Regions from separate parts of the Paenibacillus sp. FSL R7-0204 genome, predicted to be linked through region 2. Evidence: predicted binding sites of a transcription regulator. Region 2 holds the regulator's gene; each other region holds the start of a gene.
The links. The regulator LexA, encoded in region 2, represses DNA repair genes until DNA is damaged. The targets are predictions, from matches to a motif close to CGAACATATGTTCG.
Positions count from the first base shown of each region.

Region 1 (7,462 bases), 1.5 Mb from region 2:
CACCGAAGCGCTGGTCCGCCCGGATCACCAGTCCACCGGGATCGGAGATTCCGACTGGATCAGCAGCGGCAGGCAGCGGCTGACGCTGCTGGGTGCTATTCTGAAGGATGATGCGCTGATTGGACGCGGTACAAGGAGCGCGGAATGTCTCTGGCTGCTGGGAGCCGAGGCATATGAGCGGTGTGTGCAGCTTCAGGCGGAGTCTGCGCCTTCGGTGAGCAGCGTGGCTTTTGTGCAGACCGGATATTATGTGATGCGGGACCCGCAGCAGTATCTGTTCTTCGATGCCGCAGAGATGGGCGGAGCGCACGGCCATGCGGATGCGCTGAATCTGGAGTGGATGTGGAATGGGCAATTGCTCTTCACGGATACCGGCCGTTACACGTACGAGGAAGGGAAATGGCGCCGTTATTTCAAAAGTACCCGCGCGCACAACACCATCACCGTAGACGGGTTGGATCAGACGCCGTATATCTCGACCCAGCAATGGGGCGAGCCTGTGGCTAAGGCCAGCACCTTCCGCTGGGAGAGCAACAGCCGTTACCACTTCATCGATGCGGCTCATGACGGATACATCCGTCTTCCCGGTCCGGTAATGCACCGGCGCTGGGTGCTGCTGGGCGTGGAGGTGCCGCTGCTGCTGATTGCCGACTGGCTGGAGGCGGATGGCGAGCATGAGCTGGAGCAGCGGTTCCATCTGCACCCGGAAGCGGTGCTGGAGCTGTCTTGCGAAGCCGGAGCGGCTGGAGAGGCTGGAGAGGCAGTGAGCGGAGCCGGAGAACCCGAAGCCGGAGCTGCACAGCCTACAGCAACCGTGGTCTATCCCGGCTCTACAGTGAAGCTGAATATGAGCTGGATGACCAGCGGTCTGAAGGATGAGCAGTTCACGGTGGGTAAGGAGCAGGGCTGGGTATCGGAAGTATACGGCTCTAAATCGGAGATTCCGGTAGTAGAGGGCCGGGCGGCTTGGGCCGGCAAGGCTGGAATTCTGACGCTGTGCCTGCCCGAAGATGCAGCGGACGGCAGCGGTCCGCTGCACGTGAGCACCTGTGTGGTGGATGCGGAGCGGCGGCGGGTCGAGCTGTCCTATGTATACGGAGAAGCGATCGGCACAATTGTAATCGGAACAGACACCCTAGGCTGGACGGAGCGGAAGGAATAAGCATGTTGTGCTGGAAGTTATTAAAGATCAAGGATATTAGCAGATAAGACTTCTCCGCTGGCCGTTTTCCGGCTGCGGGGAGTCTTATTTCTATTGGAGAATTTTTGGGTTTCATTGCAAAGTAGATTGCGATAGGCTTAAATGCACTTTGTACAACTAAAACATCCGATGTCTAATCGATTACCTGTTTAGGTGTATTTCGTACATTAAAATATTTACGTATTGCCGGTTCTAGCCTCTTTGGGCAGATTTAGTTGCACAGACTACAGCTATACCAGAAAAGTATGCTTTTTCGCTGCTTTTAAGTGTACAATTATCCCTGTCTTGTCCTTCACTTGGGAGGAGTTGCAGCAGTAACTGTTAGACTTGAGACCTAATTTACATGATTTGTTCAGACTCTTCCGCCCGCCGTTTGCGCGGCTCCGGGAGAGTCTTCTTTATTTCTGCATTTGCAAACAATGGCAAACGTACGTTCTGGAGCGTGCGGTGGAGGTATGCTATACTATTGTGACGAGAAGTTTCATAGATTCTGGTATTGCATTAGGTGCCAGGGTTCAACGGAAGGAGTCTGCTGAAATGACGGTTAACTTCATCATCGGCCGCTCGGGCAGCGGCAAGACGACTACAATATGGGAGCGGGTATCCTCCAGGCTGAAGGAAGAGCCGCTTGGGCCCCCAATCATTATACTTGTTCCCGAGCAGGGATCGTTCGGAGCGGAACGGGGACTGCTGGCTGCGGGCGGCGTGAAGGGAAGTCTGCGCGCCCAGACGCTCAGCTTCTCGCGGCTTGCCTACCGGGTGAAGCAGGAGACCGGCGGCAGCGCAAGTCTGCCTATCAGTGAAGAAGGCAAGAAGATGCTGATCTACAAGATTATCAGCAAGCGCAAGGAGGAGCTGAAGCTGTTCGGGGCTTCCTCGGACCGGCCGGGATTTGTGGAGCGGCTCAGCAGTCTGCACACGGAGCTTAAGCGCTGCTGTCTTGGCCCCGGAGACCTGGAGGAGCAGATCGGCAGAATGCGGGATGCCACGCTGGGCAGCCCTATTCTGGCCGGGAAGCTGGATGATCTGCATCTCGTCTTCAGTGAGCTGGACCAGGAGATGTCACAGCTCTATATAGATGAAGAGGACAGACTGGCCGAACTGGCTGAGCATATTGCGGAATCTGCCTATATCCGCGGCGCCGAGATCTGGGTGGACGGCTTCCACGGCTTCAGCAACCAGGAATTTATCGTCTTGCGTGAGCTGATGCAGTACGCGGACACAATGACCATTGCGCTCACACTGGACCGGATCTATCCGCCGGGCGTTGCCCTGCATGAGCTGGAGTTGTTCCATCCGGCGGCGGTTACTTATATTAAGCTGCGGGGAATGGCGGAGGAGATGGGACTTACCGTATGGGATGAGCTGCTGGCTCCGCCCGTCCTGCCAAGGTTCAAGGACGCTCCCGTACTCGCCCATCTGGAGCGCGGATTACAGCGCCGGCATCCCTGGACAGGACCGGCTGAACAGGTGAAGGAAGCCATCAGCATCCGGGCTGCAGCTTCACGCCGCACCGAGGTGGAGGGTGTGCTGCGTGAGATGCAGGCCCTGGCCAGAGAAACGGGAGCCAAATATGGGGAAATGGCGGTATTCATGCGCAACATGGCCGATTATGAGCCGCTCATCGCCCCGTTATTTCAGGACTTCGGCGTTCCGTTCTTCCTGGACCAGAAGCTCAGTGAGCTTCATCATCCGCTGGTGGAATTCATCCGCTCGGCCCTGGATGTCGTCCGGCGCCGCTGGCGTTATGAAGATGTGTTCCGCTGCGTGAAGACAGAGCTGCTGCTGCCGCTGGATGGAAGCATTACCCGCGCTCATATGGATGAGCTGGAGAACTACGTGCTGGCCTGCGGAATTCACGGCTCCCGCTGGACGAACGGGCGCTCCTGGAAGGGGATTCCGCGCCTCTCGCTGGAGGGCAGTGAAGCTGTTGATGAAGCGATGCTGGCAAGGATGGAGGCCTGCCGGAAGGCGGTCACCGAACCGCTGCAGGCATTTGAGCAGAGAATCAAAGCCAGCCGCAGCGGTCTGGAGCTATGCCGGGCGGTATATCTGCTGCTGGAGGATACGGAAGCGGCTCGCAAGCTCGAAGGGATGGGAGCGGAATCTCTGAAGCAAGGCCGTCCGGAAGCCACCCGGGAGCATAACCAGCTCTGGGGCGCTGTTCTGGGTCTGCTGGATCAGATTGCCGAGATGATGGGCAAGGAACGGATAGAATTCAGCCTGTTCGCCGGGGTGCTGGAGACCGGGCTGGCTGAGCTTAAAATGGGGCTCGTCCCGCCCGCACTTGACCAGGTGCTGGTAGGAACGATGGACCGTACCCGGGTGTCGGGAGTGAAGTACGCCTTCCTGCTCGGTTTCAACGAAGGAGTGGTTCCGGCGCAGTTCAAGGAAGACGGCATTCTCTCCGAAGGGGAGCGCCTCCTGCTGGAGAAGTCCGGTATGGAGCTTGCGCCTGGCTCATCCCGGAAGCTGCTGGATGAACGTTTCCTGATCTACAATGCGCTTACAACGGCCAGCAGGAAGCTGTGGATCAGCTATGCTGCAGCTGACGACGAGGGGAAGGCGCTGCTGCCCTCGGAGGTCATCCGCCAGCTACAGGGAATGTTCCCGCAGCAGTTAGATGAACAATTCCTCTCCGGCTTCCCGCAGAGCGGTAATGATGACGACGCTGTCCATATGGACTTCATCGGCCATCCTGAGCAGACACTCCGCATGCTGCTGCTTCAGCTCCGCCAGTGGCGTCAAGGGGTAGAGATACCTGGCATGTGGTGGGAGGTCTATAACTGGTTTGCGGCGGAGCAGGGCGCCGACAAGCCTGCGGGTGAACAGGCAGCGGAATACCGCCATGCGGATCTGTCTATGAAGCTGAAGCTGGAGCGGCTGCTCGGCTCGCTGTTCTACCGCAATGAAGGCATACGGCTGAAGAAGGAGACCAGCCTGCGCCTGTATGGCGGCTCCACGCTGCGCGGCAGCGTGTCACGGATGGAGCGGTTCGTTGCCTGCTCGTTCTCTCATTTCGCTTCCTACGGGCTGAGGCTGAAGGAGCGCCAGCTCTACAAGCTCCAGGCTCCGGATATCGGGCAGCTCTTCCATGCGGCCCTTAGTGAGATGGCGAAGCGGCTGCAGGAGCAAGGCCGGAGCTGGGGCAGCATGACTGCGGAGGAGTGCCGCACGGAGGCGGGGAAGACCGTAGACAGGCTGTCCCCGCTGTTACAGGGAGAGATTCTGATGAGCAGCAAGCGCTACGGCTATATCTCGCGCAAGCTGAAGAATATTGTCGGCCGCGCTTCGGTCATCCTTGGGGAGCATTCGCGGCGCGGGAGCTTCGAGCCGGTCGGGCTGGAGCTGGATTTTGGTCCCGGACAGGAGTTGCCTCCGCTGAGAATTACACTGCCGAACGGCTGTGTCATGGAGGTAGTCGGCCGGATTGACCGCGTGGATAAGGCTGAAGGGGAGCAGGGGATTCTGCTGCGGGTTATCGACTACAAATCAAGCCAGAAGGATCTCAAGCTGCATGAGGTCTACTATGGATTGTCACTGCAGATGTTAACGTACCTTGATGTGCTGCTGACCTATTCCGAGCAATGGCTCGGCCAGGAAGCACTGCCTGCCGGGGCGCTTTATTTCCACGTTCATGATCCGCTTCTGACCTCAGCCAACGGAATGAACCGGGAGCAGGCGGAGCAGGAGCTGATGAAGCGCTTCAAGATGAAGGGCCTGCTGACCGCTGACCGCGAGGTGGTCTCGCTGATGGATACCACTCTGGACAAAGGGTATTCCTCTATTGTTCCGGTAGCGCTGAAGAGTGACGGCAGCTTCTACAGCAGCGCCTCTGTAGCTACCCCAGAGCAGTGGGCTCAGCTGCGGTCCTCGGTGCGCAGCACGATCTCTGAGATCGGGACCAGCATTACGGAGGGGGATGTGGCGATACAGCCTTACCGCATCCAGCAGGAAACAGCCTGTACCTTCTGCTCCTTCCGCCCCGTCTGCCAGTTCGATGAAGCGGTGGAGGGCAATAGCTATAACATTCTAAGTAAGCCGGGCAAAGAAGTGATCTGGGATCTGCTGTCCCGCAAAGGAGGAGAGAAGCTGTGAGCACAAGACCTGTACCTGAAACGAAGCCGGAAGGCAGTCTATGGAGTGACGACCAGTGGCGCGCCATTGCCGAGAGCGGCAGCGATATTCTCGTGGCGGCGGCAGCCGGTTCCGGCAAAACGGCGGTTCTCGTCGAGCGGATTATCCGCAAAATCAGCAATGAGGAAGCGGGCTTCAGCGTGGACCGGCTGCTGGTAGCAACATTCACCAAGGCTGCCGCCTCCGAGATGCGCCAGCGTATCCGGGAAGCGCTTGAGCGTAAGCTTGCGGAGGACAGTGAAGGCGGGAACGAATATCTGCGCCGCCAGCTTGCACTCTTGGGCAGAGCCTCTATTACCACGCTGCATTCCTTCTGCCTTGAAGTAATCCGCCGGTATTACCAGATGATTCCGATTGATCCCGGCTTCCGTATCCTGAATGAGCATGAGGCGGAGATGATGCGCCAGGAGCTGCTGGAAGAGCTGCTGGAAGAGAAATACGGCGAGGTTGCCGAGGACGGGGAAGATACCCTGTTCGTACAGCTCGCAGACTGGTTCAGCGGTGAACGGAGCGATGATGCGGTGCATTCGCTGATTCAGCGGCTGCATGATTTCGCGCGCAGCCATCCCTGGCCTGCGCAGTGGCTGCGGGATACCGCAGCCGACTTCGCGCTGCCTGATGCCGAGGCTCTGAGCCATACACCTTGGGTGCAGAGCATTGTTGCCGAAGCCAAGCTGACGCTGAAGGGGGCGATCAGCCAGCTGGAGCAGGGTCGGGAGATCGCGCTTCAGCCCGGCGGTCCGGCGCCTTACGCAGAGAATCTTGCGGCCGATCTGGAGATGGCACAGGGCCTGCTGGACGCGTTGGACTCACAGCCCTGGGCCGGATTGTATGATATCTTCATGGAGATTTCCTTCGGGAAACTGAAGCCCTGCAAGAAGGATGCTACCGATCCGCTGCTTCAGGAGAGCGTGAAGGCGATCCGGGATCAGGTGAAGAAGAGCCTGCTCGAGCTGCAAAAATCCCTGTTCGGCCGTCCGGCGGAATCCTTCCTGGGTGAACTTCATACGGCGGCTCCGCTGATGCAGGAGCTGGCGGAGACGGTAATCGCGTTCGGCGAGCGCTATCGGCTGGAGAAGGCAGGCCGGGGGCTGGTGGACTTCAGTGATCTGGAGCATTACTGCCTGCAGATTCTGCGCCATCCCGACTCGCAGCCGGGGCAATCGCTCCCGTCGGATGCGGCGATGGAGTACCGCAGCCAGTTCGATGAAGTGCTGCTGGATGAATATCAGGACACCAATAGCGTACAGGAGGAGATTGTCCGGCTGATTTCCCGGGAATCCCCAGGCAACCGCTTTATGGTCGGGGATATGAAGCAGAGTATATACCGGTTCCGCTTGGCGGAGCCCGGTCTGTTTCTGGATAAATACCGCAGGTTCAGTAATGATCCGTCCTACGGAGACAAGACAGATGCCCAGGCGGGGGCTGATCCGGGACAGGAGGAACGGGAAGATGGTCTGGTCATCGATCTGGCCCGCAATTTCCGCAGCAGGCTGGAAGTGGTGAATGCGGTGAATATGGTCTTCCGGCAGATTATGGACAGCAATGTCGCGGAGATCAGTTATGACGAGCGGGCAGAGCTGGTGTACGGAGCGAATTTCCCGGGAGCCGAAGAGAAAGGGCCGGATACTTATTTTGCGCCGGAGCTGCTGCTGATCGACAAGGGGGGCTCTGCCCCGGGGCCGGCGGACGAAGCAGCAGAGGGCGATGAGCTGCCTCTTCTGGAGCTGGAAGCTGCCGAGAGTGAAACTGCGCAGCTGGAAGCACGGGCTATTGCCCGGCGCATCTCGCAGATGACGGGAATGACCGGCGGTGAGCCGCTGCTGATCTATGATAAAGCACTGCGGATCATGCGTCCCGTAGTATACGGCGACATTGTCATTCTGCTGCGTTCGGCCCGGGTATGGACGCCGCTGATGATTGAGGAGCTGCGGGGTGAAGGTATTCCGGCGTACGGTGACCAGAACAAGGGGTATTTTCAGGCTACGGAGGTGGAGATTGCCCTCTCCCTGCTGCAGATTGTCGATAATCCACGACAGGACATTCCTCTAGCCGGAGTGCTGCGCTCACCGGTGGTGAATCTCCGGGAGGAGGAACTGGCGAAGGTGCGGCTGTGCAGCAGAG
Region 1 is NZ_JBBOCA010000001.1:2,086,998-2,094,459, forward strand. Features, by position in the region: gene MKX42_RS09305 (alginate lyase family protein) at 1-1,162, shown strand, start outside; gene addB (helicase-exonuclease AddAB subunit AddB) at 1,739-5,299, shown strand; gene MKX42_RS09315 (UvrD-helicase domain-containing protein) at 5,296-7,462, shown strand, end outside.
Region 1: addB (helicase-exonuclease AddAB subunit AddB) is a predicted target of LexA. The motif match lies at 1,625-1,638, and genes of this name have one in related genera.

Region 2 (7,462 bases):
TCAGCGGTAAAAGCTTGATGCTCAACGAGCAGGACTACTCAGAACTGGTAATGTCGGTAATCAAACTGAACCCAGAGCGGTTGCTGAACATTGCCTTGAACATAGTATCTGGCCGATGGAATTCAGATGCCCTTGCTCATATTCTTATTGAGTTGCAGCAGGATGGGGTAAACACTTCTCTCTCAGGATTTGATGAAGTCGCCCTGGAATAATTGCTTTGGTGACATCCGTATTCCAAACTTTTACACCTGGACTCCCGAAGATCAAGCGATTTTGGCGTGTTGAGTTTAAAGCTGGTAATTTGTTTGCACTGCGGAGAGGAATTCGAACATGATTGATCTAAAAGTGAATTGGGCGACACATGCCGAGGTAAAGTTTGCTAGTGAGAACTTCCACTACAGCCTCAACAACATCATGGTGGGATCTATCAAGCTACCAATTGGGTTTATGAAGGGAAGACCGGAGAGAAGAAGTAGCCAGAGGGAATCGCAAGTTCTCCTTGGCTACCATTTTATATTGTGCTGAAGACATACCAAAAGAACAGACTTCCCAAAAATAGCACAGCAGTCATGCCAAGAAGCACTCCAATAATGACTTTTTCAGATCTGTTATATTTCTTCACAATGATCCCCCGATGTTCTTAGATTATTCTTCAATGTGAACCGAGGACCGGAAGGCGTACCATAGCAGTCCATAAGCTATTCCGAAGTAAAGGAGTACACCCAGTATGGATATGGACAGAAGAATGATGATAACTTTATTTCCATTCATACATTTACCTCCTAAATAAAAAACTCTCCCGATTTTTCGTGTGGGGGAGAGACTGAAAATGAAGACTGAGCAAAGCCCTTACATAATAATATAAAGGAATTATAATTCCAGATCAATCCACTTTATTTTACATACTATTCCATCTCCTATATACTTAACCAGAAGAGAATTCTAGTGGCAGACATGGGAGTGGATCATGAAGAATACATATAAGGTGATGCTTTCGCTGATGCTCGCCCTGGCGTTGATAGGTCCGGTGGCTGGGGCGGAAGGAGCGGCTTTGCCAGCGGAGACCCAAGCGAGGCTTATGGAGCAATATGGGCTGGATGCGCCGGCTCTCCCGTTGTGGGATTGGAGCAGCGTTGATGTCGGGGGCAGTGGAATTACAGGTGGGATGCTGTTCGTGTGCCGGCTGATGTTGAATCCGCTGGGGTTCTTGTTGCAAGAGATGCTGTATATTCTGTAGTTGAGGGGGAAAAGAATGAATTCGCGTTATGATACGCCAAGTCCTGCACGCAGAGTCCGCAGGAGATCGGGCGGTAAGTCGTTACTGGTCCTTATCCTTGTTCTGGTTGTGATGGCTGTTACGAATCCGGGGAAGGAAGCATTCAGTGAGTATTTTATGAAGAATCTGGAGAATACGCTTGATCAGGAAATAGGCGACGGAATTAGCAAACTGGTGGCCCAGCCTGTAATTGAGTCATTGACCAAGAGGGATAACTACATTTTGTTCTCGGTATTCAGTGTACCGGACCTTAAGAATACCAATTTTTTTACCGGGGATGGCGGGGCCACGAAGAAGTATATCGGATTGTTTAAAATCATGTTCATTAAGCTGTAAATATGGTTTACATATTGTTCCATAACCCGGTATAATTGAATAGATTCGAGACGGAATCTTTAATATGGTTGTGGAACAAGGAGGAACGAAGTTGAATACGGCTTATAAAGTACTGTCCAGTGATGCTGATCTATTCGCTGCCGCACTGGCACAGGTACAGGTCTACGTCGTTCAGCTGGTTGATGGCAAACCGCATGTGATTGCTGATTATGCCGGACCTGTACAGAAATGGACACCGGAGTACATAGTGCTGGCCGGAATGACTTATAGACGCGATGAATTTGAATTCCGGGTACGATTGAACAAGAAGTGAGCATAATTCGCTACCCGCTACCTGCGGCTCTAACATTACTGCCGAATCACACAATCTTTGGAGCCATTCTTGGCATCTCTTATACTATCCAAGTGTAAAAGAGGTGTAAAGATGAGCCAAAGAGAACGTAACCGGATTCGCAGAGCCATTAATGTCCTGCTTACACAGCGGGCTGTCCTGCTGGAGAGACTGGAAGAAATCAATGAGAATCTGCGCAGAGTGCCTAGAGGTTCGCGGGCCAGAAGAGAGCTGCTGGCAGCCAGAGAATCGATCCGCGAGGCCATCCGTTTGAATACGGTGGCTATCCGTCTGTTGAGAAGTGTGCTATAGTCTGTATCCGCTCTAATTCATAGGAGTAACAGGAACCCTTGGGGCGCAATCTGGCGTCTCAAGGGTTTTTGTGACGTTCCTATTCCCGGATGGTGACACGGGTACCTATGGGAACGAGGGCGGCCAGAGCCAGAACATCTGCGTTATACATGCGTATACAGCCGTGCGAGACCATATGGCCGATGGAGGATGGGTTATTGGTTCCGTGGATGCCATAATGCGGCTTAGATAGCCCCATCCAGAAGGCACCGAATGGACCGCCCGGATTGGGCTGCTTGTTAATGATGGTGTATTCGCCTACAGGCGAGACGGTTAACATTTTACCGATGCCGACAGGGAAGCCTCTGGTGACAACGTCATTATCCAGCAGGTACAGCATGCGCTGTGACAGATCGACGATAATTCGGTAATTGGGCATACAGATCAGCACTCCTTTGTAATCAGGATATGTGCGGAGCGGTGCAGCGGTTCACAGAAAAGTGGCTAAAAATCCAATTACGAACAAATGTTTGCGTTGGGCTTTTTGGCGACTATACGAAATGAACAGAAAACAGGCTGCTTCGCATGGTGCGGAGCAGCCTGTTCTTAAGCGGGGAGTAGATTAGTGGATATCGCGGAATAATCCGATGACCCGTCCCAAAATCGTAACGCGGTTAAGGCGGAGAGGCTCGTACGCCGGATTCTCCGGTTGCAGCCTGATATGATCCCGTTCCTTGTAGAAGGTCTTGACAGTTGCTTCATCTTCATCGGTCATCGCTACAACAATATCGCCATTGTCGGCAGTCTGCTGCTGGCGTACGATGACATAATCCCCGTTCATAATTCCGGCATCCACCATACTATCACCAAGGACAGATAGCATAAATACCTTGTTATCGCCTACATAATGAGCAGGCAATGGGAAGTAATCCTCAATATTCTCTGTTGCAGTAATAGGAACACCAGCTGTAACCTTACCCACTACCGGGATGCGGGTAACGGTCTGGACGAATTGATGCACATTCTCTGAATCTTCCTGGCCGAGTAATTCAATGGCACGCGGCTTCGTTGGGTCACGCCGGATCAGGCCCTTCTTCTCTAGCCGGTCCAAGTGACCATGCACGGTAGAACTGGAGGCCAGGCCGACAGCCTCGCCAATCTCGCGGACGGACGGAGGATAACCCTTGCTGCGGACTTCATTACGTATAAATTCCAGGATCGCCAGCTGACGACTAGAAATCTTTGACATCGGAATCAACCCCATATACTATGTTTGGGAAAATTATAACATAGAACTTCCGTTCGTACAAACATAAGTTCTAAAATGAGGAAAATATGAGAACGGAAAAATAGAGAACAAACGTTCCGAGAAAACTATTGATCGAAACACATGTTCGTGTTATATTATTTTCGAAAGCGAGAACAAGTGTTTGGAGGATGATGATCATGTTAAAGTATAGTACATACAACAGCATCTACAATAATGAGGATATCAAGGTGTCTGCTACCGGCAATCCAACTGCTAATAGTAATGTAACCAAGATCAAGGACGCAATTCTTCATAGTCTCGCTGCGCTCTCATCGCTATTCCGTCAGGTCAGCCTGATGAAGCTGCTCCTGGTGCTGATGCTTGTTATTTCGGGATTCACTGTGGTGGGGAATGTTTTTGCCGGTTCGGTCTCTTCAATGAAGCCGGATAAGCGGATCGTAGTCGAGCGTGGAGATACCTTATGGAGCATTGCGTTAAGTAACAAGCCTGAGGACATGAAGACAGCCGTATATATAGAAGGAATAATGAAGACGAATCATTTGGAGAACAGCGTCATTAAGGCCGGAGATATTCTGACTTTACCTTTATACTGAAGGAATGTGTCAGACTAATGATCGACTGTGAGAGCTTTCAGGGGGTAGACCTTGACAAGCTCTTTTTCTCATGGCAAAGTTAAAATGAATTTAGAGGGAGGGAAACGTATTGAATATTGACGAATTGGTCGCACGCATCAATGAATTGGCACGCAAAGCTAAGAACGGCGGCCTGAATGAAGAGGAACTGGCTGAACGTGCCAAGCTCCGCGAGATTTACCTGGGGAATATCCGCACTAACTTTCGGGCCCAGCTTGATACTATCGAAATTGTGGACAATCCGGAGCATGAAGAAGGCAATAACGGACTTAAGCATTAGCCTGTTGCCTTTTCATAGATAATACAGGATGACTAGGGGGAACTTACATGGCCCGTTCTTGGGAAAGAATGGTTCAACGCAACACGAAGCAAATTAATCAGCAACGAAAGAAGCAGGGGAAGGATTCCATTTACACTTCCAGCACTAAGACTGCCGCGAAAAGCATCGATATTTTCAAAGGCCGCAATATTGTATTCCCCGTTGTACTGATGCTGCTTGGCATCATGTTCTGGGTGGTCGGCTCGATTGATGAAGCCAAAGGAAGCGGGATTCTGGCCAACTGGCTGGGGGTAGTGCTGTATTTCCTGCTCGCTGCGCTGCTGTTCTTCCGCCGTCCGTTCCTTAAGGTTGAGCGTGCGCGTATCTCTACTATTAAATACAACCGCGAACGCTTCCTGGCTGCGGCGGATATTGAGAAGATCACCTTATCGCGCAGTGTAGTTACCATTAAGTATAAGGGTAAGCGCAAGCAGTGGATTTTCTCCAAGCTGATTAACCGTTATGACACCGCAGCGATGGGGGAACGTCTGGAGCAGTTCGCCAAGAACAACAATATTGAACTAGTGCACGAATAAGAAGACATACCAGCATATAGGGAGTGGGAGAACAAATGCCGATTACCGCCGTACTATTTGACCTTGATGATACCCTGCTGTGGGATGACCGCAGTGTAGAAGAAGCCTTCCGCTATGCTTGTGAGGGGGCTGGAGATTCCATTGATCCCGGGGATCTGGAAGCTGCTGTACGCAGAGAAGCCCGTGCACTCTATGAATCCTATGAGACGTATCCGTTCACGAAGCTAATCGGTATTAACCCGTATGAAGCGCTATGGGCAAACTTCACTGCCGGTGAACAGCCGGAGTTCCGTCAATTGGAGCAGCTTGCCCCCGTCTACCGTAAGGAATCCTGGCGCCGCGGCCTCGCTTCACTCGGGGTAGAGGATGAAGCGCTTGCTGCACAGTTGGCCGACAACTTCGCCGCTGAGCGCCGCAGCCGTCCCTATATCTATGAAGAGACGCTTCAGGTGCTGGACGAGCTGCGCGGTAAGGTGACGCTGCTGCTGCTTACGAACGGCTGCCCGGCACTTCAGCAGGAGAAGCTGGACGGTGTGCCGGAGCTTACCCCGTATTTTGACCATGTTGTGATTTCAGGAAGCTTCGGCAAAGGCAAGCCGGACAAGGGAATCTTCGAGCATGCGCTCGGATTGCTGGATATTACTCCAGAGCAAGGGATAATGGTGGGCGATAAGCTTACGACAGATATTCTTGGCGGCTTGTCTGCCGGACTGACCACAGTCTGGATCAACCGAAATGCGAAAGCATCGGACCCGGAGATTACGCCGGATTACCAGATCAGCCATCTCTCCGAGCTTCTGCCGCTGGTAAACTCCCTATAATTGAATTTTATGAAGCCAGTATCCTATTTAGTGGATATTGGCTTTTTTATATCTGCTATATTGTTTGAACTTGAAAATATACTGTATAGGGAAAAGTGGCGGAGGCGAATTTGGGAACAACAAAATACTTGAATCAATGATATGACTATTCTCATGTTCTGGAGTGAATCATGCAGCTTCTTTAAGGCAAATTGAATAAAATGTGTATAATAAGGAGAGTAGCGATCTGACTTTCATTGTAATATAGAATTGGTATGTTCGTGGATGAAGAAGAATCTACCTATGAACCGGGAGGACTTCGGATGATGAAGCCAAGGATACGCAGGGGACTTATATGCATTGTGATGGGGATGACGCTAGCCGGATGTTCAGGGAATAAGGAAAATGAGATGCAGATGCATGCTGCGGCCAATTCCTCCATGTCACCGATTAAGGTTGAGCTGAGCTGGACCCCGGAGGAAGTAACCGCAGGGACGGCAGTTAGCTTCAAGGCTGTGGTGACACAGGACGGTGAACCGGTGGATGACGCCAGAGAAGTAATGTTTGAGGTCAACGAGGCCGCAGATAAGAGCAAGAAGGTTGAAATCAAGGGTGAAAGTACCGGAGAAGGGGCTTATGTCGGGGAACATACCTTTGAAGAGGCGGGCGAATTCAGTATCACTTCACATGTGACTGCCCGGACGCAGCATTCCATGCCAAGCAAGAAACTTGTGGTAGCGCCGTAATAGAAATGAAATCAATGGAAATACAAATAATGCAGGGTGGAAAGGAAGGCTTTCCGAAATCCCTTTATTCTGCTAAAATTACTCTAATGTTTCACTGGGGGGATGGAAAGTGGCCAAATACACACTTGCTGAGAGCTTGCAGCAGCGCATATTGATACTGGATGGAGCAATGGGTACCATGATTCAACAGGTGCCGCTCACCGGCGAGGATTTCGGCGGGGATGACCTGGATGGCTGTAATGAAATGCTGGTCCTGACCCGGCCGGAGGTTATTCAGGACATTCATGAGAAATACCTGGAGGCCGGTGCGGATCTGATTGAGACAAATACCTTCGGTGCCACCTCAGTGGTGCTTGCCGAATATGATATTCAGGACCGTGCCCGGGAGATTAATCTTGCGGCAGCCAGACTTGCACGTAATGCCGCTGATAAATATGATACACCGCAGCGCCCGCGTTATGTGGTAGGGGCTATGGGACCAACCACGAAAACGCTATCTGTCACCGGGGGAGTCACGTTCAAGGAGCTTATAGACAGCTATGAAGAACAGGCGGTTGCCTTGATCGACGGCAAGGTGGACGCCCTTCTGCTGGAGACATCCCAGGATACCCTGAATGTAAAGGCCGGAAGCATTGGCATCCGTAATGCCTTCGAGAAGAGCGGAATTACGCTGCCGGTGATGATCTCGGGGACCATTGAGCCTATGGGAACCACACTGGCCGGACAGAATATAGAAGCCTTCTATATTTCGCTGGAGCATCTGAAGCCGGTGTCCATCGGATTGAACTGTGCTACCGGACCGGAGTTCATGCGTGACCATATCCGTTCGCTGTCCGCGATCTCTTCAGCTGCGGTCAGCTGCTACCCGAACGCAGGTCTGCCGGATGAGAACGGGAATTATCATGAATCCCCGGATTCCCTGGCC
Region 2 is NZ_JBBOCA010000001.1:3,577,728-3,585,189, forward strand. Features, by position in the region: gene MKX42_RS15870 (hypothetical protein) at 1-212, shown strand, start outside; gene MKX42_RS15875 (hypothetical protein) at 646-771, opposite strand; gene MKX42_RS15880 (hypothetical protein) at 968-1,237, shown strand; gene MKX42_RS15885 (DUF4359 domain-containing protein) at 1,253-1,612, shown strand; gene MKX42_RS15890 (hypothetical protein) at 1,704-1,925, shown strand; gene MKX42_RS15895 (hypothetical protein) at 2,037-2,255, shown strand; gene MKX42_RS15900 (L,D-transpeptidase) at 2,335-2,673, opposite strand; gene lexA (transcriptional repressor LexA) at 2,857-3,483, opposite strand; gene MKX42_RS15910 (LysM peptidoglycan-binding domain-containing protein) at 3,681-4,097, shown strand; gene MKX42_RS15915 (DUF896 domain-containing protein) at 4,207-4,416, shown strand; gene MKX42_RS15920 (hypothetical protein) at 4,464-4,991, shown strand; gene MKX42_RS15925 (HAD family hydrolase) at 5,027-5,812, shown strand; gene MKX42_RS15930 (FixH family protein) at 6,115-6,537, shown strand; gene metH (methionine synthase) at 6,707-7,462, shown strand, end outside.

Region 3 (7,462 bases), 1.3 Mb from region 2:
CACACCTTATTTGCAAGCGGTCAAGGAATGGGAGACCACAGGCAGTACTTGGCACAGACAAGTTAGCTTTCAAGAAATGGCTTTAAGCTGGGCTAAAAACTTTAAAAGAAAATAAAAAACAGGAGTGGTTGGCAGGGAAGCGCCAGCAGCTCCTGTTTTATTGTTTTATTCCCCTAACCAAACATAGAGGGCAAAAAGAACAAGAAAAAGAGAATAAGAACGATCACACTTGTGATTCGGCTCATCATGAGATAGGCTTCACTGGGGCCGGAGTCGCCCTTGACCATCCAGCCGTAGCGCATATGCCAGCCCATGGCCGGGAAGAAGATATTCAGCATCGCAATCAGTACAAATAGAATAGAAAAGACAACCATTTTTACCAACTCCTTTATCAGTTTTACGTGAATTGAGCATCTGAAGTTGCACAACATTTATACGTCAGCTTAATTGATGCAGCATGAGTTTGAAGGAGAATAACCAAAAAACAGACCCGAATTAGAATTCGGGTCTGACAGGGAAGTATCAGTTGTCCAATTCTAAAATACGAAAAATAATAAAATTTGGTGTGGGACATTGTGATGTATTTAAGGGCGTAACTACTATGGCTAACGCCCGTTTTTTTTGGAATTAGGTTGCTGACTAGTAAAAACTAGTTGTTCGTCCATTTCTAAACCAGATGGGATGCGTACACTACACTATCTTATTAGGGAGGTGTCCGTATTGAGTTGTCCAGACGATAAAAAATGTCATCCTAAAAAAATCGTCACCCTCGTTCCTTCAAAAAGAAAAAGAAAAGAACATCGGAAAGTTGTTAAAAAAGTGATTAAAAAGGTGGTTAAAGTAACCTGTCCACCGCCTGAAGTCAATGTCACTACTCCTACCGTCATCGGTCCCACAGGGCCTCAAGGAGCGCAGGGCTCTCCGGGCATACCGGGAATCCCGGGGGCAAGAGGCCCCCAGGGAACAGCAGGTCCTCCGGGACCTGCCGGTGGGCCTCCAGGGCCCCAAGGCCCCCAAGGTGTGCCCGGGCCACCTGGAGCGATAGGCCCTCAGGGAGCAGCGGGGCCCGTTGGCCCTCAAGGGGCGCAGGGAGTTCCGGGAGCGCAGGGCCTCATAGGTCCCCAGGGCCCGCAGGGTGAGCCTGGTCCGGCGGGAGCGATTGGGCCACAAGGCGTTGCAGGAGCTGCAGGGCCGGCTGGAGCAACAGGAGCTACTGGTCCGGCCGGAGCCGCAGGAGCTGCAGGGCCGGCTGGAGCAACAGGAGCTGCAGGGCCGGCTGGAGCAACAGGAGCCACTGGGCCAGCCGGAGCTGCAGGAGCCGCCGGAGCCGCAGGAGCGACCGGGGCAACAGGAGCGACCGGGGCAACAGGAACGGCGGGTGGAGTATTAGGATTTGCCGATTTCTTTGCTCTGATGCCTCCTGATAATGCAGCAACGGTAGCGCCAGGCACAGATGTAAGCTTTCCACAAGATGGCCCTACCAGCGGGACAACGATTGCCCGGACCGGGCCGAGTTCTTTTAATTTAGCGGCCATTGGGACGTACCAGGTGCTGTTTCAGGTTAGTGTGACCGAAGCCGGACAACTAATCTTGACTTTAAATGGTGCAGATCTCGCTTATACTGTAGTTGGGCGGGCAACAGGTACCTCACAAATCGTAGAAATGGCTATTGTGCAAACAACGGTCATTAACAGCATACTGACCGTTCGTAATCCTGCCGGAAACTCTACTGCACTTACGATTACTCCTCTTGCCGGAGGAACAAGACCCGTTTCAGCTCATCTTGTTATTACCCAATTAGCGTAGCGGCTATTTTACGAATAGAGCATAATGAAATTTTGCCACCAGTAGCTTGGTGGCTTTTTTGTTCTGATCACAATAAACCACATGACATTTATGTCACACCAACTCCCATATTGTTAGCTCATTCGATGGGGAATTCTATCTCAGCCTCTTATACTGGAAATATATTGATTCACTTCCGAGAGGGGCTATTCACCAGTGACTGAAGCTATCAAAGCAATTATATTAGGGATTATTGAGGGGTTAACTGAATTCTTGCCGGTCTCGTCTACCGGGCACCTTATCCTGGCAGGGAATCTGCTGAAGTTCGAGGGAGAGGCTGCGGTTACCTTCAAAATCGTAATCCAGCTGGGTGCGGTAATGGCCGTATTGCTGTTGTATTGGAAGAAGTATGTGAACATCGGGGTGAATATGCTGAAGCTGGATTTCTCCAAAAGCAAAGGACTGAATGCCATCCACATGATCCTGGCTATGGTTCCGGCACTGGTGGTGTATCTGCTCTTCAAAGATACGATCAAGAGCCAGTTATTCGGCCCCAAGCTGGTTCTCATTGGACTGATCGCCGGTGGCCTGTTGATGATCCTCGCTGCACGCAGCAGGAGATCCGTTACGTCAGAGACGGTAGACGGTCTTAACTATACTCAAGCCTTCGGCATCGGGCTGTTCCAGTGTCTGGCGCTGTGGCCCGGGTTCTCAAGGTCCGGTTCGACGATCTCAGGCGGTCTGCTGCTGGGGACCAGCCAGAAAGCTGCTGCTGACTTCACCTTCCTGATCTCAGTACCGGTCATGTTCGGAGCAAGCCTCCTGGACCTCTATGACAGCCGGGATGCGCTGAACTCCGATGATCTTGTGCTTATGCTGATCGGATTCGTGACTTCCTTCCTCGTAGCCATGATTGCAGTGGTCACGTTCATCAAGCTGATCAAGCGGCTCCGCCTGGAGTGGTTCGCGCTGTACCGCTTCGTGCTAGCAGGACTGTTCTATGTAATTGTCATCCTGTAATGGGCCTCTGGTGTGATCCGCTCAGGCGGCTCAGCACTCAGCCGTATTCCTTAGGCTCCTGCAGCAGGATGGAGAAGGTCTGGGTTACGTGGTCCACTTCAATCGTCTCGATACCCACAAAATCCGGAATTTCAGGATGAACGGCATCCACGCTGTATTCAGGGTGAGTCAGCAATAATTGAATGACTTTCAGGGCTTCCACGTTGATCTTGATCCCCTTTACAGTAGAATCTCTTGTTCTGATCTATAGTCTGTATTATCCCCGCAGCGCTTAGCGAATATGTCTGTGGATGATATTTCTGTCTTCGTTACGTTCCATAACAGCCATTAATTGCCCCTGGAAAATACGTCTCTGGATCTGGTCGATCCGCTGCAGCGCGAGAGGGACGGGGACCTGGAACGCTACAGCCAGCTCAGTAACGGCATCCTCACGGAGCTCGGGCAACGTGTTCGCAGAGATCATGACATAAGGCATGGAAGCATACAGAATGAACCGGTCGGATTCATCTCTCTGCGCCTGCGTGAACACTCCGGGCATAAGCGTGGACTTGCCGGCATGCCGCAGCAGATGACACAGCTCGTGGAGGAACTCCAGCCGCTGCAGCTCGGGAGGGAGACGGTTGTCGATGAACATGCTGTACATTCCGGCTGTAGCCTCAATCGCCTTGCTGCGGACATCCAGATAGTGCACCCAGATATTAAGCCGCTTCGCTATGTAATCGATGGAGATGTCGGACGGCTTGCGGACACCAATACGCTGGTATAGATCCTCTGTCCATTTCTCCAATGTGGTCATCTGATAATAGCCTTGCATAATCAATCACCCCATATATAAGATCGTATGTTCGTATTATTAGCCAAAAGAAAAGCCCGTAAGGGCTAAGCAGCAGTTCAGCGCGCACTCTTCAGCGGCTGAAATATGGAACGGGTGTTCCTATGTATGTAAGCATAAAGGAATTACGCCCGAATATCAAGTGTTTTTCCCAAGGTGGGGTGCGTGGCCTGACTCAGCATCTGAACCATATCCTGGGCACCGATCTGCGCCTGCTCCTTGGCAAGGCTCATTACCTGCAGCCCTGCGGCCTGCTGTAAGGATGACTGGCTCATCACTACGGATAATGCAGCAATATCCATCCGGCATTCCTCCCTCCATATGTTGTGAAGCTATTGCTTCATACTCTATATCGACCACTGGACGCCTGTCCGTTAGGTGAATGGTATTTCTTTGCCAATTGGCCCATGCAACGGAGCGGAATTCCACATATTCTGTGCTGTATTCAATATTCAAGAGGAGGAATTAATCATGGGAGCAGAATATGGTTGCGGTTGTGGAAATAACGTAGGTGGAGTGAATCAGGGACCTCCAATCGTTCCGGTAGTAAGCCCTTGGACTTCGACAGGTGCAATTCTGGTTCTGTTCATTCTGCTGGTTATCATCACAAAAGCCTGTTTGTTCTAGAACAGCCTATAGCCAGTGTAGCCCTGTCCGGCCTGTGCCGGATAGGGCTATTTCTTTTTTTTCTTATGAGCACGGACCGTTGGCCCGATCTGGCGTTTGATTCTGCCTGTAGCTGCATCCGTTTCAATGATATAGAGTTCCTTAATTGTTCCTGCAAGCGCGAACCATTCCTGTAAGGCTTCAGCTTCGGACATAGGGCCGTACAGCCGTTTGCCCCGATAACAGATATAGAACACATGCGGCTCTCCATCTAAGTTATATTATCCCATTTCATTCTACGCTTTATCGCAGTGAAATTGAACAATATCCCCCACAATCGGGCTTATTTGAAAATAAATTCCACACGCGTGCCATCTGCGAACGCCTCCAGCTGATTGCCGACCCAGCTTCCCGCTCCGCGGTTATCACTGGGTGTTATGTATTCAATATGCGCTCCGGCTCCGCCTTCATCACACATGGCCATCGGCCATTCGTCCCGGTCATAGCCTTTCTTCGTGGGAACTCCCTTCAACGACGCCTTGCGGTTCTCCTCCGCTCCCTTGCGGTTGATCGTGCAGATGGCTGACTCTCCCTTGCGGATGGCCTTCTGGATGTGCTTTGCGGTCTCCGGGAAGCGGTCTGCCGGGAACTTCAGCTTCACGACCTCCAAAGAATGACCGGAAGGGGTCTGCGGCAGCCATTGCCCGTTCTCTTCCAACAGGTAGGCGGACAGACTGATCAGGGCGATAATAATGAGACTGATGATGGACTTTTTGGCTTTCATATCTGCTCCTTTGTAGGTGGGTATGGGTATAATGCCTGTGCCCAGAATAGTATAGCGTAAGAATAACGGATTGTGACAGCCCTAATTCTGTGCAGTTGCCGTGCTGAAGTTCCATAATTCGTCATAATATGTACAAACACAAGGAAAAGGATGGTGGAAAATGTGGAACAGCGCAACCTCAGGGACCTGCTGGATTCGGCCTCACGGCTGATTGGTGATGTGCAGTGGCAAGCGGCTTTTCGCAAAATTCAAATGACTCCCGCTGACCCGGAGCTGGGGGCGCCCGCACAGAAGCTGCTGGAGACGCTGTACTGGCTCCAGGGCCAGGGCATGATCAGCGGTCAGCATGATTACCTGGAGAGCCCGGATGATATCAACAACAAGCTGAAGAATACGGCTGGCAGCTATGCCGGACTGCACGGCTATGAGATGGGGCCGATCAGCAACCAGACGGAGAAGCTCATCAGCAGCCAGCGGCAGGGCGTAACCGACAGTGCGATCCGCTGGCACAAGGCTGGGGGTATCGTAGCGATGACCTATCATGCCAACCTGCCGGGCAGCGCTCCAGCCTGGACGAATGTCTCCATGAGTCTCAGCGAAGCTAATTTCAGCAAGTACATCACACCGGGAACGCCAGAGTATACGGCAATGATTGCGGAACTCGATAAGGTAGCTGTTTTCCTGAAAAAGCTGGGTGACGCCGGTGTCCCCGTACTCTGGAGACCTTACCATGAGATGAACGGCGGCTGGTTCTGGTGGGGGCAGAAATCCTCCTTCGTGACCCTCTGGGAGATCATGTTCGAGCGGTACACCGTCTATCATCAGCTGCACAATCTGCTGTGGGTGTGGAGTCCGAATGCCAAGAACAAGAATAGTGAGGAGCCGGCGAAGTATTATCCGGGCAGCGGCAGGGTGGATGTGCTGGCGGCGGATATTTTCGAGGGGGATTATATGGTAAGCCATCATGATACGCTCTGGGACCTGGGGCGCGGCAAGCTGATCGCCATCGGCGAGAACGGGGAACTCCCTCCGCCAGCTGTGCTGGCAGGCACGCAGAACAAGTGGAGCTACCAGATGACCTGGGGCAAGATGCTGTACGAGCGCAATAAGGATGCAGTGATTCAGGCTTTTATGAGGAATAGTGCCATATTCTCCAGAGACGACTATTCGGCCAAAGCAGCGGCGTATGCTTCTTCAGGAGGGGTCCTACCCAAGCCGGGGCTCTATGGGCAGTACTATAACAATATTACGCTTAGCGGCACGCCTGCCCTCACCCGGACAGATGCCAACATTAACTTCGCCTGGAGGCAGGCGGCGCCCGATCCGGCCGTTCACACCGATCTGTTCTCGGTACGCTGGAGCGGCAAAATAAGTGCTGCCTACAGTGAGACCTATACGATCTATTCGTATTCAGATGACGGAATCCGGGTATGGATCGACGGGAAGCTGGTTATTGACAGCTGGATCAAGCAGAGCGGGCAGGAGCGGCAAGGCACAGTGAGTCTGATTGCGGGGAAGCTGCATGAGCTGAAGGTGGAATACTATGAGAACCAGGGGGATGCGCGGGCGGTACTGATGTGGGAGAGCCCCAGCCAGGCCAAAGGCGTAATTCCGGCAGGAGCCCTCTATCTTCCATAATGAAGTGTAACGAAGCGTCAGATATGCTCGCGGTAGCTGATGTTGTTAGCAATTTTCTCGTCACGGACGGCTTGGCGCAGGATATCCTTGACAGCTTGAACCTTACGGATTCTATAGAAGGGGAGCTGTGGTGATGAAGCATCATCCGACAAAATGATCAGCGTCCCGATGCCCAGCATACGCTGCATAACCGACTGGGTGACGGAGAAATCATTGACCCGCAGCAGCTCGATTTCTTCGACATCTTTGCCGATCAGTCCGCTCTTGACCATAATCCGCTGGGACGTAATCGTATACTTGGTGGTATTCAGCCCGATCAGCCCCTTGAGACGGTCAGAGATGCCGGCAGGCTTGCCCTGCCATAATTCTTTTTCGTGACCGGAGCTGTGGCCAGCCGCTGGACGCCGTGCTGCTGCCGGAGAACCGGCCTCTTCTGTGCCTGCCCCGCATTCCCCGCAGAATTTGGCGCCTTGCTTGTATTCCGCACCACATGTTGTGCAATAAGCCATGATAGATCTTCCTCTCCTTGAACGGATAAATTCATTATAGTATAACAGGAATTGCCAGTCATCAACGGGTTATGGGCCGCTGTTTCTCCCTATGAATACGCTTAACCGCAGACAGATGTTTCATTACGCCGAATTTTACATTAATTTCATTTGCACTTAACAAAAATCGATATTATTCTGTTAAGTGGAGGGATATTAACTATGAGACAAGCTTTACTTGCAGGACTGCTAATGGCCGTCATGATCCTCAGTGCCTGCGGCAATAACAGCGCCGAACCGGCTTCCCCG
Region 3 is NZ_JBBOCA010000001.1:2,253,998-2,261,459, forward strand. Features, by position in the region: gene MKX42_RS10090 (hypothetical protein) at 1-115, shown strand, start outside; gene MKX42_RS10095 (DUF6199 family natural product biosynthesis protein) at 174-374, opposite strand; gene MKX42_RS10100 (hypothetical protein) at 1,136-1,390, shown strand; gene MKX42_RS10105 (hypothetical protein) at 1,414-1,806, shown strand; gene MKX42_RS10110 (undecaprenyl-diphosphate phosphatase) at 2,002-2,805, shown strand; gene MKX42_RS10115 (hypothetical protein) at 2,843-3,007, opposite strand; gene MKX42_RS10120 (ImmA/IrrE family metallo-endopeptidase) at 3,077-3,619, opposite strand; gene MKX42_RS10125 (YjfB family protein) at 3,763-3,939, opposite strand; gene MKX42_RS10130 (hypothetical protein) at 4,109-4,264, shown strand; gene MKX42_RS10135 (hypothetical protein) at 4,312-4,500, opposite strand; gene MKX42_RS10140 (NucA/NucB deoxyribonuclease domain-containing protein) at 4,587-5,027, opposite strand; gene MKX42_RS10145 (glycosyl hydrolase) at 5,190-6,665, shown strand; gene MKX42_RS10150 (PH domain-containing protein) at 6,683-7,174, opposite strand; gene MKX42_RS10155 (hypothetical protein) at 7,376-7,462, shown strand, end outside.
Region 3: MKX42_RS10120 (ImmA/IrrE family metallo-endopeptidase) is a predicted target of LexA. The motif match lies at 3,640-3,653, and genes of this name have one in related genera.